DNA from 2 places in the Microbulbifer maximicatervae genome. Region 1 is predicted to be linked to the other one. Evidence: predicted binding sites of a transcription regulator. Region 1 holds the regulator's gene; the other holds the start of a gene.

Evidence for each region. Region 1 encodes PhoB, which activates phosphate uptake and scavenging genes when phosphate is short. Its sites were predicted from a motif close to TGTCATAAANNTGTAACA; they were not measured.
Region 2: a site for PhoB is predicted at 2,992-3,009, ahead of ppk1 (polyphosphate kinase 1). Genes of this name have one in related genera too.

What each region holds. Positions count from the first base shown of each region.
Region 1 is NZ_CP174334.1:5,066,497-5,073,878, reverse strand. Features, by position in the region: gene ubiA (4-hydroxybenzoate octaprenyltransferase) at 1-873, shown strand, start outside; gene phoB (phosphate regulon transcriptional regulator PhoB) at 984-1,688, shown strand; gene phoR (phosphate regulon sensor histidine kinase PhoR) at 1,773-3,152, shown strand; gene ACJJIS_RS22155 (hypothetical protein) at 3,165-3,524, opposite strand; gene ACJJIS_RS22150 (DUF938 domain-containing protein) at 3,527-4,138, opposite strand; gene yaaA (peroxide stress protein YaaA) at 4,135-4,911, opposite strand; gene ACJJIS_RS22140 (DUF4265 domain-containing protein) at 4,991-5,470, opposite strand; gene ACJJIS_RS22135 (M48 family metalloprotease) at 5,543-6,829, shown strand; gene ACJJIS_RS22130 (putative porin) at 6,887-7,382, opposite strand, start outside.
Region 2 is NZ_CP174334.1:394,826-402,207, reverse strand. Features, by position in the region: gene ppk1 (polyphosphate kinase 1) at 1-338, opposite strand, end outside; gene ppk1 (polyphosphate kinase 1) at 699-2,747, opposite strand; gene ACJJIS_RS01795 (Ppx/GppA phosphatase family protein) at 3,133-4,605, shown strand; gene ACJJIS_RS01790 (protein adenylyltransferase SelO) at 4,678-6,144, shown strand; gene ACJJIS_RS01785 (DUF2147 domain-containing protein) at 6,328-6,747, shown strand; gene ACJJIS_RS01780 (HlyD family secretion protein) at 6,812-7,382, opposite strand, start outside.

The DNA.
Region 1 (7,382 bases):
CAACAGATCTCACAACACTGGCCCACAGCGCTGCCCTACTGGCAATTGGCGAGGATGGACAAGCCCATAGGTTCACTGCTGTTACTCTGGCCCACTTGGTGCGCACTATGGCTAGCCGCTGAGGGATGGCCGGGCTTTCACTTGTTTATCGTATTTACACTTGGGGTGATCCTGATGCGAGCGGCTGGCTGTGCAGTCAATGACTTCGCCGATCGCAAAATTGACGCCCATGTAAAACGCACCGCAGAGCGCCCCCTGGCCACCGGCGCACTGACGCCAAAGTCTGCATTGGCGCTTTTCGCCGGGCTCAGCGCTGCCGCCTTCCTACTGGTACTCACCACCAACACACTCACGATTCTCCTCTCGTTTTTAGCTCTGGCCCTGGCATTCGGTTATCCCTTTGCAAAGCGCCACACACACCTACCCCAGATGGTCCTGGGCGCCGCCTTTAGTATGGGAATCCCCATGTCTTTCGCAGCGGTTACAGGAGAAGTACCAGCAGAGGCCTGGTTGCTCTATACCGCCAACCTGGTTTGGACCCTGTGCTATGACACTTTCTATGCGATGGTGGACCGCGATGACGATCTTCAGATCGGCGTTAAATCCACCGCCATTTTGTTTGGGGAAATGGACAAGGTCATCACCGGAACCTTACAACTTTTAGTTCTAATAGCCCTGCTGCTTATTGGATCAAGGTTCTCACTCGGTATTTTTTACTACTTGGCGCTATTGCCGGTTTGCAGTTTATTCGTTTATCAGCAGTGGCTGATTCGGGACAGAGGGCGAGAGGGCTGTTTTCAGGCTTTTATCAACAATAATTGGGTAGGGTTTGCCATTTTCGCCGGCATATCGCTGCATTTTCTGCTGAATTGAAAGATGAGTGGGCCCCAGAAGTGGAGCGTCATATATTTGTCATATAAATCCCGTTTAATCCTCGGCCATAACTGGGGAAACCCTGACAACAGAGCGGGTATGGCAGGCAAATGCACAGTAAAACGATCCTGATTGTCGATGACGAATCCGCAGTGCGCGATATGCTGCGGGTCGCACTGGAAATGGCAGATTACCGCTGCCTTGAGGCGGAAAACGCCCAGGAAGCTCACGCCCTGATTATCGACGAGAAGCCAGACTTAGTGCTGCTCGACTGGATGCTGCCGGATGTTTCCGGGGTAGAGCTGGCAAGGCGCCTCAAGCGCGATGAACTCACCACCTCGTTGCCAATCATCATGCTCACGGCAAAAGGTGAAGAAGACAATAAAATCAAAGGGTTAGAGACCGGGGCCGACGATTACATCACCAAGCCTTTCTCCCCCCGGGAGCTGGTTGCACGCTTAAAGGCCGTACTGCGCCGCGCGGGCCCGGCAACCCCGGAAGAACCGCTCAGTGCCGGCGCACTGATATTGGACCCACTGAGTCACCGGGTCACTATCAAAGGGCAGCCGGTAGATATGGGGCCAACAGAATTTCGCCTGCTTACCTTCTTCCTCTCCCACCAGGAGCGCGCCTATACACGCACCCAACTCCTCGATCATGTATGGGGTGGGAATGTCTATGTAGAGGAGCGCACCGTGGATGTCCATATTCGCCGTCTGCGCAAAGCCCTGGCCATTGATGGCCACGACCGCTATATCCAGACAGTTCGCGGCACCGGGTATCGGTTTTCTGTGCAAACCGCAGAAAAAGTGTGACAATCCTCTCTGGATCGGTACCGATCCCTGCAGAATCAAACCTCCGCACTTAACGGGTGCGGGCCTGGTTCCATGAGGTATTGAATGTGGGCGGAAGAGGCTGTGCCACTGCCGCCATCTATCAGGCAACACGGCAACTCTATGTTGGATCGCAGTATTGGCGAGTTCTCGCGTTTCGTAATTATCGCCCTGGGGTGCACCATTCTCGGTGTCACCTCCGGCAGCTGGTCTCTCGCCCTGATTGCGGGATTGGCCAGCTACCTAATCTCAGTGCTGTGGCAACAGCAACGTTTCAACCGCTGGCTGGCAAACGGCAGACGCGGCCCAGCCCCAACCGCCTTTGGAATTTGGGGCGAAATCTACGACGACTTTTACCGTATGCAGCGGCGCCACCGCCGCGAGAAGCAGAAGCTGCATGTGATGTTGCGCCGGGTACAGGACAGTACCAGCGCACTGCGCGAGGGCATTGTAGCCCTGGAAGACGGCGATAACCTGGCCTGGTGGAACCCTGCTGCCGGTGAACTGCTCGGGTTACAGGCCAGTGACTCCGGCCAGTCATTAGTCAACTTTGTCCGCGACCCTGGCTTTGTCAGCTATATGCACAGTGACAACAACGGGGAACCCCTCACTCTGCCCGCACCTGGCAATGAAGCCCGCATGTTACAGCTGGAAGTCACCCGCTACGGTAAAGATGAGGCATTGGTCATTGTTCGCGACATCACCCGTTTACACAATCTCGAGCAGATGCGTCGGGATTTTGTCGCCAATGTTTCCCATGAGCTGCGCACCCCCCTCACGGTAATTGCCGGCTACCTGGAAACACTGCAAAGCAGTGATATGGCACCACCTCCCTGGAGGAAACCCCTGGCTCAAATGGAGGAGCAGACTGGCCGCATGAGTACGCTGGTCAATGACCTGCTGCTATTGGCTCGCTTGGAGACCTCTGAGCGCAAAAGCGGGGATATGGCTGTGGCAGTGCCAGAACTGATTGAGAGGGTGGCCCAGGAAGCGCGCAGCTTCAGTGGCGATCGGCATCATCATATCGAAGTTGATTGCAAAGGGGATTGCTACCTCAATGGAGACCCCGGCGAATTACACAGTGCTTTTGCCAACTTAGTATTAAATGCAGTGAAATACACCCCCGAAGAGGGCGGAATTCAATTGCGCTGGTGGCAGGATGACAAAGGCGGGCACTTTTCCGTAGAGGACAATGGTATCGGTATTGATTCGATCCATATTCCCCGCCTGACTGAGCGCTTCTATCGAGTTGATCCAGGCCGCTCACGGGACAGTGGCGGCACAGGTCTCGGGTTGGCGATCGTTAAGCATGTGTTGCTGCGACACAATGGAGAAATGAGTGTAGAAAGTACGCCCGGGCAGGGCAGTCTCTTCACCCTTCACTTTCCACCAGCAAAGCTGGCTCAAAAGCCAGCACCCAGATTGAGTTCTGAAGCCGCTAATTAAAGCGGCTTTCAATTACTCCAGTTCCTGCAGTTCTACTTCTTTACCGTCTTTGACATAGCTGGCCGTGCCCTCTTTACCCAGAGCGTTTGCTTCCCGGCGCAAAACCAAATGGTGCAACTGCAAATCCCCATCGCGCAGCAGTAGGTGCTCATTGCCCTCATCATCGGTAGGCAGGGCCTTAGCACCAATGAGGGCATCTCGCAGAGCGCGCAGCTTGGGCACATCGCGATAGCGATTCAAGTCATTCGACAAACGGGCTTTCATGCGCTCACTCTCATGCAGTGCCGCCGCTGTCTCTCGGTATTTGGCAAAAAAGAATACCGCTCCAATGGCAAAAGCCACAATTACCACTATTTCAAACCACTCAGGCATAGTTACTCCTTATTATCATTTTTGCGCCAAACCATTAATTGATTATTGGCTGGCAGGTAATTTAGTTCTGCGCGACTGAGCCCCGCACTCTCCGCCACCTGATCGAGCCATTCGAGATCGCGAATCCCCCGCTTGGGATCACGCTCCTTCAACTCGAGATCAAAGTCAGCATTAGAGGGACCGATAAACTCGCCTGCAATCTTCACGGGGCCATAGACAAGCAGCAAGCCTCCGGGCTCCAGAATATCGGCACTGTGCAGAAAGAACTTCTGCACCAGTTCAGCGGACATAATATGCAAGGTGTTTGCGGTGAAAATAGCATCAGCCGAAATCTCAGGCCAAGAATCGCCAACATCGAGCGCCAGCGGTTGCGGCAGGTTGCTACTGGGTATCTCCGCCAGCCAGGACTTTACTGCCTCCAGCTGTTGCGATCGCTCTGAAGTTTGCCATTCAAGATGCGGTAAATGCGGAGCAAAATATACTGCGTGTTGACCAGTACCACTGCCAACCTCAAGCACTTTACGACTTGAAGCCAGCAGGCGAGTCAGTTGCTGGAGAATCGGCTCGCGATTGCGCCCGCAGGAGGGCGCATTGGGCAATTCAGTGCTGCTCACTGCGGCTCATCCCGGGTAAATACCCAATCCCACTCAGTGGACAAACCTAGGTTAAAACCATAACCAGCCACATCAAAACCTTTCAGCTCTTCCGCCTTCTTTACCCTCTGATCAATCGCCCAGCGACTCATCATGCCTCTGGCTTTCTTAGCGAAGAAGCTGATCATCTTATACTGACCATTTTTCAGGTCCTTAAAATGCGGGGTGATCACCTGAGCATCAAGCTGCTTGGTTTTGACTGATTTGAAATATTCATTGGAAGCCAGGTTTACCAACTCGCGACTCTTCACACCCTGCAACTGCGCATTCAATGCTTCGGTAATCTTATCTCCCCAAAATTCATAGAGATTCTTACCCTTGGCATTTTCAAATTTAGTGCCCATCTCGAGGCGATAGGGTTGCATCAAGTCCAACGGGCGCAGCAAACCATAAAGGCCAGAGAGCATACGCAAGTGCTTTTGCGCATAGGCAAAGTCCCGCTTACCCATAGTCTCCGCCTCCAATCCAGTATAAACATCACCTTTAAAGGCGAGCAGGGCGGGGCGGGCGTTGTTATCGGTAAACGGGCGCTTCCAAGTGTGGAAGCGATCGTAATTCAAGACTCCCAACTTGTCTGAAATCTTCATCAGGCTGGAAACCTGCTGCGGGCTCAGTTCGCGCAACTCTTTGATCAGGGCTGCTGACTCTTTCAAAAAGTCCGGCTGGGTGGTTTCCAGTGAGGGAATATCACTTTCATAGTCCAGGGTTTTCGCCGGTGAAATAACTATTAACATCGGGTGCCTTCTCAATTCGCTATCGCCTCAACCACACACTACCAAGCTATTGTGGGTGGCCCAAATATATCGCGGATGTTTACTCCGGCTTTAGGACGTCCTGCCACCAGTTGAGCGGGGTCTGCCCATCTTTGGGGTCATAAACATTGCCGTAATACCAAACGCTATTAGCCCCATCGCAGGCACTGTTGAGGATCTCCTCAATCTTATCGAATCCACAGCTGACATGAATGCTGTAGACCAATACGCGCGGTGCCTCGAGATCCAACTCACCCCCGAGTTTTTCCAGCTGTGGGGTTAACTTATCAGACAGTTCCGTGCTATCACCGCGACAAAAAATACGCACCGCCAAATTGCCCGAGCGCTTTACCAACTCAAATTGCTGGGTGTCTTTATCGACCTTAATGTAATCCCCACTGGCGATTCCTTTTATAAAGACAGGGGATCGCACCAGCTGGCAGCTATCATCCTCGCTCACACGAACCTGTAGCCGTTCCACCACGGGCTCACCTTCGGGGTTGTTGCCCGCAAATAACTCAATGACTTGAAGTGCCGTCATAAACCTCAGTTCCCGTACTGTGTACAATGAGTAACCATTCTAATGACTCAACATTATACAGGGAGGGAGGTAATGATCTCGCGTACCCAGGCGCTTACGGCATGTGTCGCATTTCTGACAACATCCATTCTCGGCGGGTGTGTTGTCAACCCAGTCACCGGTGAGAAACAGGTTTCGCTGATATCTCCGCAGCAGGAGGTTCAACTGGGGCAACAGCACTACGCTGCCAACCAACAACAGCAGGGCGGCCAATACACCATTGATCCGGCCCTGCAAAACTACGTCAGCCAGGTTGGCCAAAAGCTGGCGCGGGTCTCAGACCGTCCCCAGCTACCTTACGAGTTTGTAGTTCTGAACAACTCGGTTCCCAACGCCTGGGCCCTGCCCGGCGGCAAAATCGCTATCAATCGAGGCCTGCTGGTGTTACTCGATGACGAAGCTGAGCTCGCTGCCGTACTGAGCCATGAGATAGTTCACGCTGCTGCACGACATTCCGCAACTGCAATGTCCCAACAACAATTACTGGGCGCAGGCCTGGCAATCGTGGGAGCTGCCACCCAGGACTCTGGCTACTCTGACTTGATTGCCACCGGGACTCAACTGGGGGGCTCCGCCTATATTGCCCGCTACAGTCGCGGCAATGAGTTAGAGTCAGATCAATACGGTATGAAATATATGGCCGCTGCGGGGTATGATCCCCAGGGGGCCGTACGCCTGCAAAGCAAATTTGTTGAACTGTCGGAGGGGCGGCAAGCTGGTGGACTGGAAGCGCTCTTTGCCAGCCATCCCCCTTCACAGTCTCGTGTCAGCGCTAATATCAAGCACAGTCAATCTCTACCCCAAGGGGGAATCACCAACCGGGCCTCTTACCAAAAAGCCATAGCGCAATTAAAGCGCGATGCCGATGCTTACAAGAATTACGACAATGCGGTTGCCGCAGCCAATAATAAAAAGTTTGACTCTGCACTAACGCTGGTAAGAAAAGCTCAAAAACAGCAACCCAAAGAAGCTGCCTTTTTTGCGCTAGAAGGCGATTTACTCAGCCAAAAGAAACAATATAAAAATGCCCGAAAGGCATACGACAGTGCCATTCAAAAGAATCCGGCGCTATTTTCGTATTGGCTAAAACGGGGAGTCACTAATATCCAATTAAAAAATTACAGCTCTGCAGAGGGCGACCTAACCAGATCACTACGCTATCTTGATACAGCTTACGCTCACTACTACCTCGGCCAGACCTATGAGAGACAGGGAAATAAGCAAAGTGCTTACAAGCACTATCAGGAAGCTGCTGGGGCTGGAGGAGAAATTGGCACCATGGCACAAAACCGAATAAAAGCCATCACCAACAAAGGGTAAATAAATTCGATTTATAAATAAAAAGGGCCGTCTCAGACAGCCCTTTTTTAATTTTGCTTATAACTGAAAAATTACGCTAAGTTCGAACTTTTCTACATCAAGTTCAATAAAGGGAGTCAAAAAGCTAAGCACGGTATCATTTTCAAGATCCGGCATTACATCAAGCGTTGAGGTATATCCAGCACGATAGGTATCACTACCAAAGCTGCGAATATTAATATTATCATCTGCCTCCATAGTGCTATAAGCAGCCTCTAAGGCAATATTCCGACTAAAGAAGTGAGTGAAAGCCAGCTTCATATCGTCTTTCTCGTCCAGTTTCATACCAAACGAGGTGCTTTGTGAGAAGAAATAATCTGCACCGATCTGCCAATAATCGTCATCACCTTCATAGTCGGCATAGGAAAGTTCAGTGGTCAAATACCTCCCACCTCCCAGACTTGTGAAATATTTAGAGGAAAAGACAGCCACATCGAATCCATCGTCACTGACAAAATCAAAACCAATATAATCAGTACCGCTCAACGGGTGATTGTATCGAAACTCAACATAA
Region 2 (7,382 bases), 560 kb from region 1:
TCCTCACGAACAAGATAAATACTATGTTTTTTTAATCCCGATAACACTTTGACATAAGCTTCGGCATAGCGCTTTTCAAGTATCAAAATACGATCATTAATAGTTTTCAATAGCTGGGAAAAGTGCTCCCTCTGCCCCACACCAGAATCAATACTCGCCAACCTCCGCACACCAGCCACCTTAATGCGGAAAAACTCATCCATATTCTGGGAGAAAATTCCGAGAAAGTGTACCCGTTCGATAGCCGGGACTGTTTCATCCTCCGCTTCCTGTAGTACTCGCTCATTAAAAGATAGCCAGCTTAATTCGCTGGGAAATAGAGGAATATCATTCAGCATAGATAGAGCACTTCACCAACGCTTCTACTATTGATCACCAAAATACAGATACCAGCCTCCCCAAATCCGCCCTACTGGTACAGAGCTTAAAATCTGGCTAACTATAAAATAATAGAACAAGGTGACAGCGTATTTTTGGATTCACTCCTTGTGATATCGGCTATAAAACCAACAGTAGAGCTTCTATCTTGGTAGCGGGATCAATAAATAAAGGAAAGATGCACTCTATCATGAGTGATAGCCTAAATTGGGTAGAATAATGATGTTAGCAGTGCAAATGGTATTTGTGACCCCACAGACAAACTGAAGGGTCACCTTTTTATCTAGGGAAGGTCTACAGCCCATTACTGACGATCTATACTACTCCGCCTCGCGCTGCTTTAAAAAGCGATAGATGGCATCCTGAGATCGACAACCTTTTCGTCCCTCATTAGCTAACTTGGAATTTGTTTGCCTGGCATCAATTAGCCGTGCCTTCTGATTATCACTCCACTGCAATTCCATAATTTTGCGAACTGTAGCCTGGTGCTCCGGATTCATAAGCGGGAAAGTGACTTCAACTCGCTGATCCAGGTTTCGTTTCATCAGGTCCGCCGAAGACAACCACATCAGCTCATCACCACCATTGTGAAAAATATAGACTCTGGCATGCTCCAGGTACTTATCTACCAAACTGATAATACGAATATTGTCTGATACGCCCGGAGTCTCACAAACCAATGCACACATCCCACGAACGATAATACGAATTTTTACACCTGCGGCACTGGCACGATACAGCTGCTCAATAATCTGGCTATCCACAAGGTTATTGCACTTGAAAAATAGCGCCGCTTCCTTCCCTGCCTGGGCGGCATCAATTTCACGATCTATCGCTGCAGTAATCGCATCCCGATAGAAAAATGGTGAAGTGATAATACGTTTAAAAGAAGGGCGCTTACGCGGTGCCTGCATAAACTCAAATACATTGTACACGTCCCGACCCAGCTCCTGGTTATTGGTCAATAAGCTAAAATCGCAATAGACCTTCGCTGTATTCTCATTAAAGTTACCGGTGCCAAGATGGCTGTAGAAACGATCTTTGCCATCCTCGCGGCGAAGCACAGAAATTAACTTGCAATGTACTTTTAGGTTGGGCATGCCATACACCACATTCACCCCGGCATCGCTCAACTCATGGGACCAATGGATATTGGCCTTTTCATCAAAGCGTGCCCGCAACTCCACCACCGCAGTCACTTTTTTGTTATTGCGAACCGCATTAACCAGAGCCGCAACTACACGGGAGTTCTTTGCTACCCGGTAGAGATTAATCCGAATTTCTTTAACTTGAGGGTCTAGTGCGGCAGATGCCAGGAAATTGACAATCGCATGGAAGTCATAATAGGGATAATAATAAAGCCGATCCCCTGCGCACAGCTGTGAAAATACACTTTCATTTTTCGGTAAGGCTGGCAGTGGTGTGAGGCGCTTATAGCGAAGTCGGGCGGATTCCCCCGGGAATTTCATCAGATCTTTGGAATTGTGATAACGCCCACCGGGGGTATAGGTATCATAACGCCCCATTTTCAGTTTCTTCTTCACCAGCTCCAGTAGAGCCTCAGGCATATCACCATCGTATGCCATACGCACCGGATCTGCGCGCTTTCTCTTTTTTAGTGAGCGCTCCATTCGGTCGAGAATATTCTGGGTTACCTCTTCACTTAACTCCAACTCAGCATCGCGACTGATCTTAAAGGTATAGGCGCTGGCTTTAGCGATAGGCACCACATGGCGAAATATTTCTTTAAGGCATCCCCGGATAATATTATCGAGAACGATGTAGACTTTCTCCCGCTTCCCCTCCCGTGGAGGAATCTCCACAAAGCGGGGAAGTGTATCCGTAGGAATCTCCATTGCCACATAGCGCTCGGTACCATCATCCAACTCAAGTGCTATCGCAAAATAGATACTGGTTTCATTAATCAATGGCATGGGCTTGCGCCCATCGATAAAGAATGGCTCCAGCTCCGGCAGCACTTCCCGGTGAAAGTAACTTTCTACAAACTGGCGCTGGTTATCGCTAAGCGAAGTCTCCCTAACCACATGGATATCATGCTTTGCCAGATCCTTTAAAGCTTTGTTATAGGCCTTCGCATAGCGCAACTGTAACCTCAACACCCGATTATTAATCGATTGCAATAGATTACTGTAATATTCCTTCTTTTCTCCGCCAACGGAAAAGGCTGCTAAACGACGTACCGCTGCAACATGCACACGGAAAAACTCATCCAGGTTATTAGAGAAGATTCCCAAAAAATGTACGCGCTCAATAACAGGCACACTTTCATCTTCCACCTCCTGTAAAACACGCTCGTTAAATGAAAGCCAGCTCAACTCTTTGGGAAATAGAGGCACATCGTTAGACATTGCAAAACCATAAAACGCACCCAGTATCTAACGGCAGTTTAAAAATCCAGATTATTCTGGAAGCAGCCTTAACACGGGGCTGAGGGTCAAGATTAAGTAAAGAAATATGCCACTGAAATGTGGCTGTGAGCAAGCGCCTATAGCAATATAACGATCTAGTATGGCTTCACAGTTTTCTGCCACACTGTTTCAGTCCATAAATTGGCACAAATAAATAAAAAATATCTTTTATTTATAAAAGATATTTAATAATTTTGTAACACTTTTAGAGGTGGCGCCTTTTTGGTGCGCTGTAAATTGACTGCACTCACTATTGGACTGAAAAGTGGCAAAATGAATAATAGAGTGTCCGACTCCATACATTAGCGCTTTCAACGGGATATTGATGCAAGCTCCAAACGAACGCTATGCCGCCCTAGATTTGGGCTCAAACAGTTTTCATCTGCTCCTGGCAGAATTTCGTGATCAGCGCATGGTACGCCTGCACACAGACAGAGCCATGGTGCGCCTGGCCGAGGGGCTGGATATTAACCACCACTTGGACCCGGCGGTAACCGAACGGGCCCTGACCGCTCTGCAACGCTTTCAGCCAGTGATGGATAAACTGCCCCTCGACCATGTGCGTGTTGTGGGTACAAATACACTGCGCATGGCTGCGGCCAATGCCGATGGTTTTTTGGAAGAAGTGGAATCAATACTCGGAGTGCCGGTGGAAATTATCAGCGGTATCGAGGAGGCCCGCCTGATCTTCACCGGGGTTCTCGCCGCCGCCAATGGCCCCCCTCGCTTGCGCTGCATTATTGATATTGGCGGTGGCTCCACGGAGCTGGTTCGCGGTGGTGATACTCCACAGCAACTGGAAAGCCTGGATATAGGCTGTGTTTCCTACAGTAAACGTTTCTTTGCTGATGGCCTGATCAGCCGCAATACCGTAAACCACTTCCAACGCGCGCGGCGAGCGGCGCGGGCCGAATTGCAGGAGCTACAGCATATTGCCGAAGGCGCGGAAGTTACCGGTTGCTCCGGGACTATCAAAGCGGTTGCCAGGATTTGCAATGATGGCGAAGTAAAGGCGATCAAGCGCGGGGATATCGATCAGCTTGCGCACCGGGTTTCCTCCGCCAAACATATCACGGACCTGGATTTACCCTACCTGGATGAAGAGCGTCGCCCAGTTTTCGCTGCCGGCCTGGCGATACTGCATGCAATATTCTGCGAACTCGACATTATGCGTATGGAAGTCTCCCCCTATGCAATCCGCGAGGGCATTGTGCACGACTTGGCCGGGCGCTTGCACGGCGGGGATCGACGTGCAGATACGATTGCCGCCATGGTAGAGCGCTGGCAGGTAGATACCAACCAGGCTAAGCGTGTCAGTTCCTCCTCACTCAAGCTCCTGCAGCAGTTGCGCCCCCAGTACCCACCAGAAGGCAAGGTGCGACTGCACTGGGCTATCCAGTTGCACGAAACCGGCCTGGCCCTAACTCACAGCAGCTTCCGCAAGCTGGGGGCCTATATGGTTAAACACGCCGATATGGCCGGATTTGCCAAAAGTGAACAGGAGCACCTGGCCTACCTGGTGCAAAACCAACGGGGAAGAATCAAGCCGCCACGGGAGCACTATGGCTTCCATCCCAGCCCAGATCTTCTGTTATGCCTGCGCCTCGGATGTATTATTCACCGGGACCGCACCGAACGCAGCCTGGATGGCTTAAAGCTATATGACCAGGGAGACGCCTATCACCTGGAAGCCGATCAACAGTGGCTGGAGGATAGCCCGGCAATTGCAGAATTGCTGGAGCAGGAAGAGCAACACTGGCGCTCACAGAATCGGCCCCTACAGATAACGGCGGTGTAAGAGCCTGGGGCCCTTGTGAGCCACTTTGGACACTGGCGTTTTACGCAAATATTCACCCTACAATCAAAAGCTATGAAACTGAGCGAAGTCACTCTCGAACACCACTATGCGGATATGGGGGAAGCCTTTGGCACCCCCATAGCACCCACTCCTTTCCGCCACCCCAAGGTAATCGATACCAACCCTTCAGTGCTGCAACTATTGGGAATAGATCCCAACGAGAAATCTGACCCCGCCTGGGCCGAGCTGGGCTGTGGCGCCCGCCTGTTTAAGGGAAGCCGCCCATTTGCGATGAAATACACCGGTCACCAGTTCGGGGTCTACAACCCGGACCTGGGGGATGGGCGAGCACTGCTGTTGGGTGAAATCGAGAGTGAAGGCCGGCGCTGGGAACTGCATTTAAAGGGTGCAGGAAAAACGCCCTACTCCCGCTTTGGCGATGGCCGCGCAGTATTGCGCTCCACCATACGGGAGTACCTCGCCAGTGAGGCACTCTACGGCCTCGGTATTCCCAGCACCCGGGCACTGTGCATTGTTGGAAGCGACGAACCAGTCACCCGAGAGAAAATCGAAACCGGGGCCATGCTGATCCGAGTGGCGGAGAGCCACGTGCGTTTCGGTCACTTTGAATACCTGTTTTACACCAAGCAACTGGAGGCCCTGCAGGAGTTGATCGGGGTTATTTGCCGACGCTTTATACCGGGTACAGAGGGTATGGCAGTGGGAGACCAAGCTGAAGCACTGCTGCGCTTTACCACCCGGCGCAGTGCAGAGCTAGTGGCAGCCTGGCAGTCCGTAGGCTTTGCCCACGGCGTGCTCAACACCGACAACATGTCGATTATTGGCGACACCTTTGACTACGGGCCCTACGCCTTCCTGGACGACTACGACCCCACTTTTATCTGCAATCACTCCGACCACACCGGCCGTTACGCCTTTGAGCAACAGCCTGGAGTCGTACTGTGGAACCTGAATGCTCTCGCCCATGCACTGTCGGCCTTTGTCGGTGTAGACGCCCTACGCGAATGCCTGGAGCAATTCCAGCCGGTGGTAAGCGAGGCCTATGCGCAACGTATGCGGGCCAAACTGGGCCTGGAAAAAGAAGAAGATGGCGACCAGGCCCTCTGCTCGGAACTGCTGAAGTTGCTACAACACGGCCAGGCCGACTACAGCCTGTTTTTCCGCGCCCTGGCCCACTACCGGGGGGAGCGTCCGGCTAGCGCTTTGCACGAGTTACTCAAACCCACTCACCACAGCGCCCTGGATCAATGGCTGGAGCACTATGATCGCCGCCTCACCCGGGAGACAAATAACTCCCGGGAGCGCAATCTAGCCATGCTGTCAGTCAACCCGAAATACATTCTGCGCAACTATTTGGCACAGAAGGTCATCGAGGCTGCTGAAGATGGCGACTATCATCCTTTGCGGACTCTGCGCCAGTTACTGCAATCCCCTTTCGCCGAGCACCCGGAGCGAGAAGTCTGGGCCAGTGTACCGCCAGAATCCGGCAAGCGTATCCCCTTGAGCTGCTCCTCTTAAAGGTGCCTTTGGGTAATTCACAAAGGTCCCGAAATTGGGACAAATAGAGAGAAAAGGCAGGGATATGTGGCCAAATGCTACTTTTTGACTGTTAGATTTTACCTGATGACGACTGGCCCACTGCCCTCGCAGGTGACTTGATGTAATATCTGGGTCACCCTACTTTACATAGGAAAATAAGTGATGATTAGAAACCTGCTTCTGGCCACCTTTGGCCTGCTGTTCGCCCTGCAGGCCAGTGCTGCAGATATCCTGGGCAACTGGCGCACTATCGATGACGAGACTGGAGAGACAAAGTCCATCGTCAACATCTATGAAAAGGATGGGAAGTATTACGGCAAGGTAGTGGATCTTCTGATGAAGCCTAACGACACCGTTTGCGACAAGTGCCCAGGCGACCTGAAAGGTAAGCCCATTGTCGGCATGGATGTCATCAGCGGGCTGGAAAAGAAAGGGAAAAAATACGAGGACGGGGAAATTCTCGACCCGGTTAAAGGCAAGGTTTACGACCTGAAAGTCTGGCTGGAGGATGACAATACCCTTAAGCTGCGCGGCTACCTGGGCTTCCTCTACCGCACCCAAACTTGGCACCGAGTTCAATAAGCAACTAGGTGCAGCTCTCGGGCCCGAGTTCTTTCGGGCCCAGAAACCTCTCTCTCAAACCCAGTTAAAGCACCACCCTGCCGCTTTCACCGCTCGTTGCACGGGCCGACACCACTTTATCATCTTCACTGGTATCAATTCGTACCTTGGCGCTCATACCTGCGCGCAGAGGCGGAGAATCCTTGAGGGGGTATAGACGCAATCGCACCGGCACCCGCTGCACGACTTTCTCCCACTTGCCACTGGCATTCTGCGGCGGTGTGGAAGCAAACTCACTGCCACTGGCGGGGCTCATACTGTCCACCTGAGCCTGCCACTCAAAATCCGGGTAGGCATCCAGGGTCACTTCCGCCTGTTGGCCCGTGCGCACGCGACCCAGCTCGGTCTCTTTCAGGTTGGCCTCCACCCAAAGGCCAGTGGAGCCAATCATTTGCAGCAGGTTAATGCCCAGAGTGGCCATCTCCCCCACCTTGGGTACGGTATTGGCGATAGTGCCATCCACGGGAGCAATAATGCGCGTGCGCGATAACTGGTAGCGGGCGGTATCCAGCTGCGCTTGAGCCACTTTTAAATCTGCCTGCTCTTCCAGGGCAATACTGGGATCACCTCCCAGTTCAGCGCGCAAGCTGGAGAGC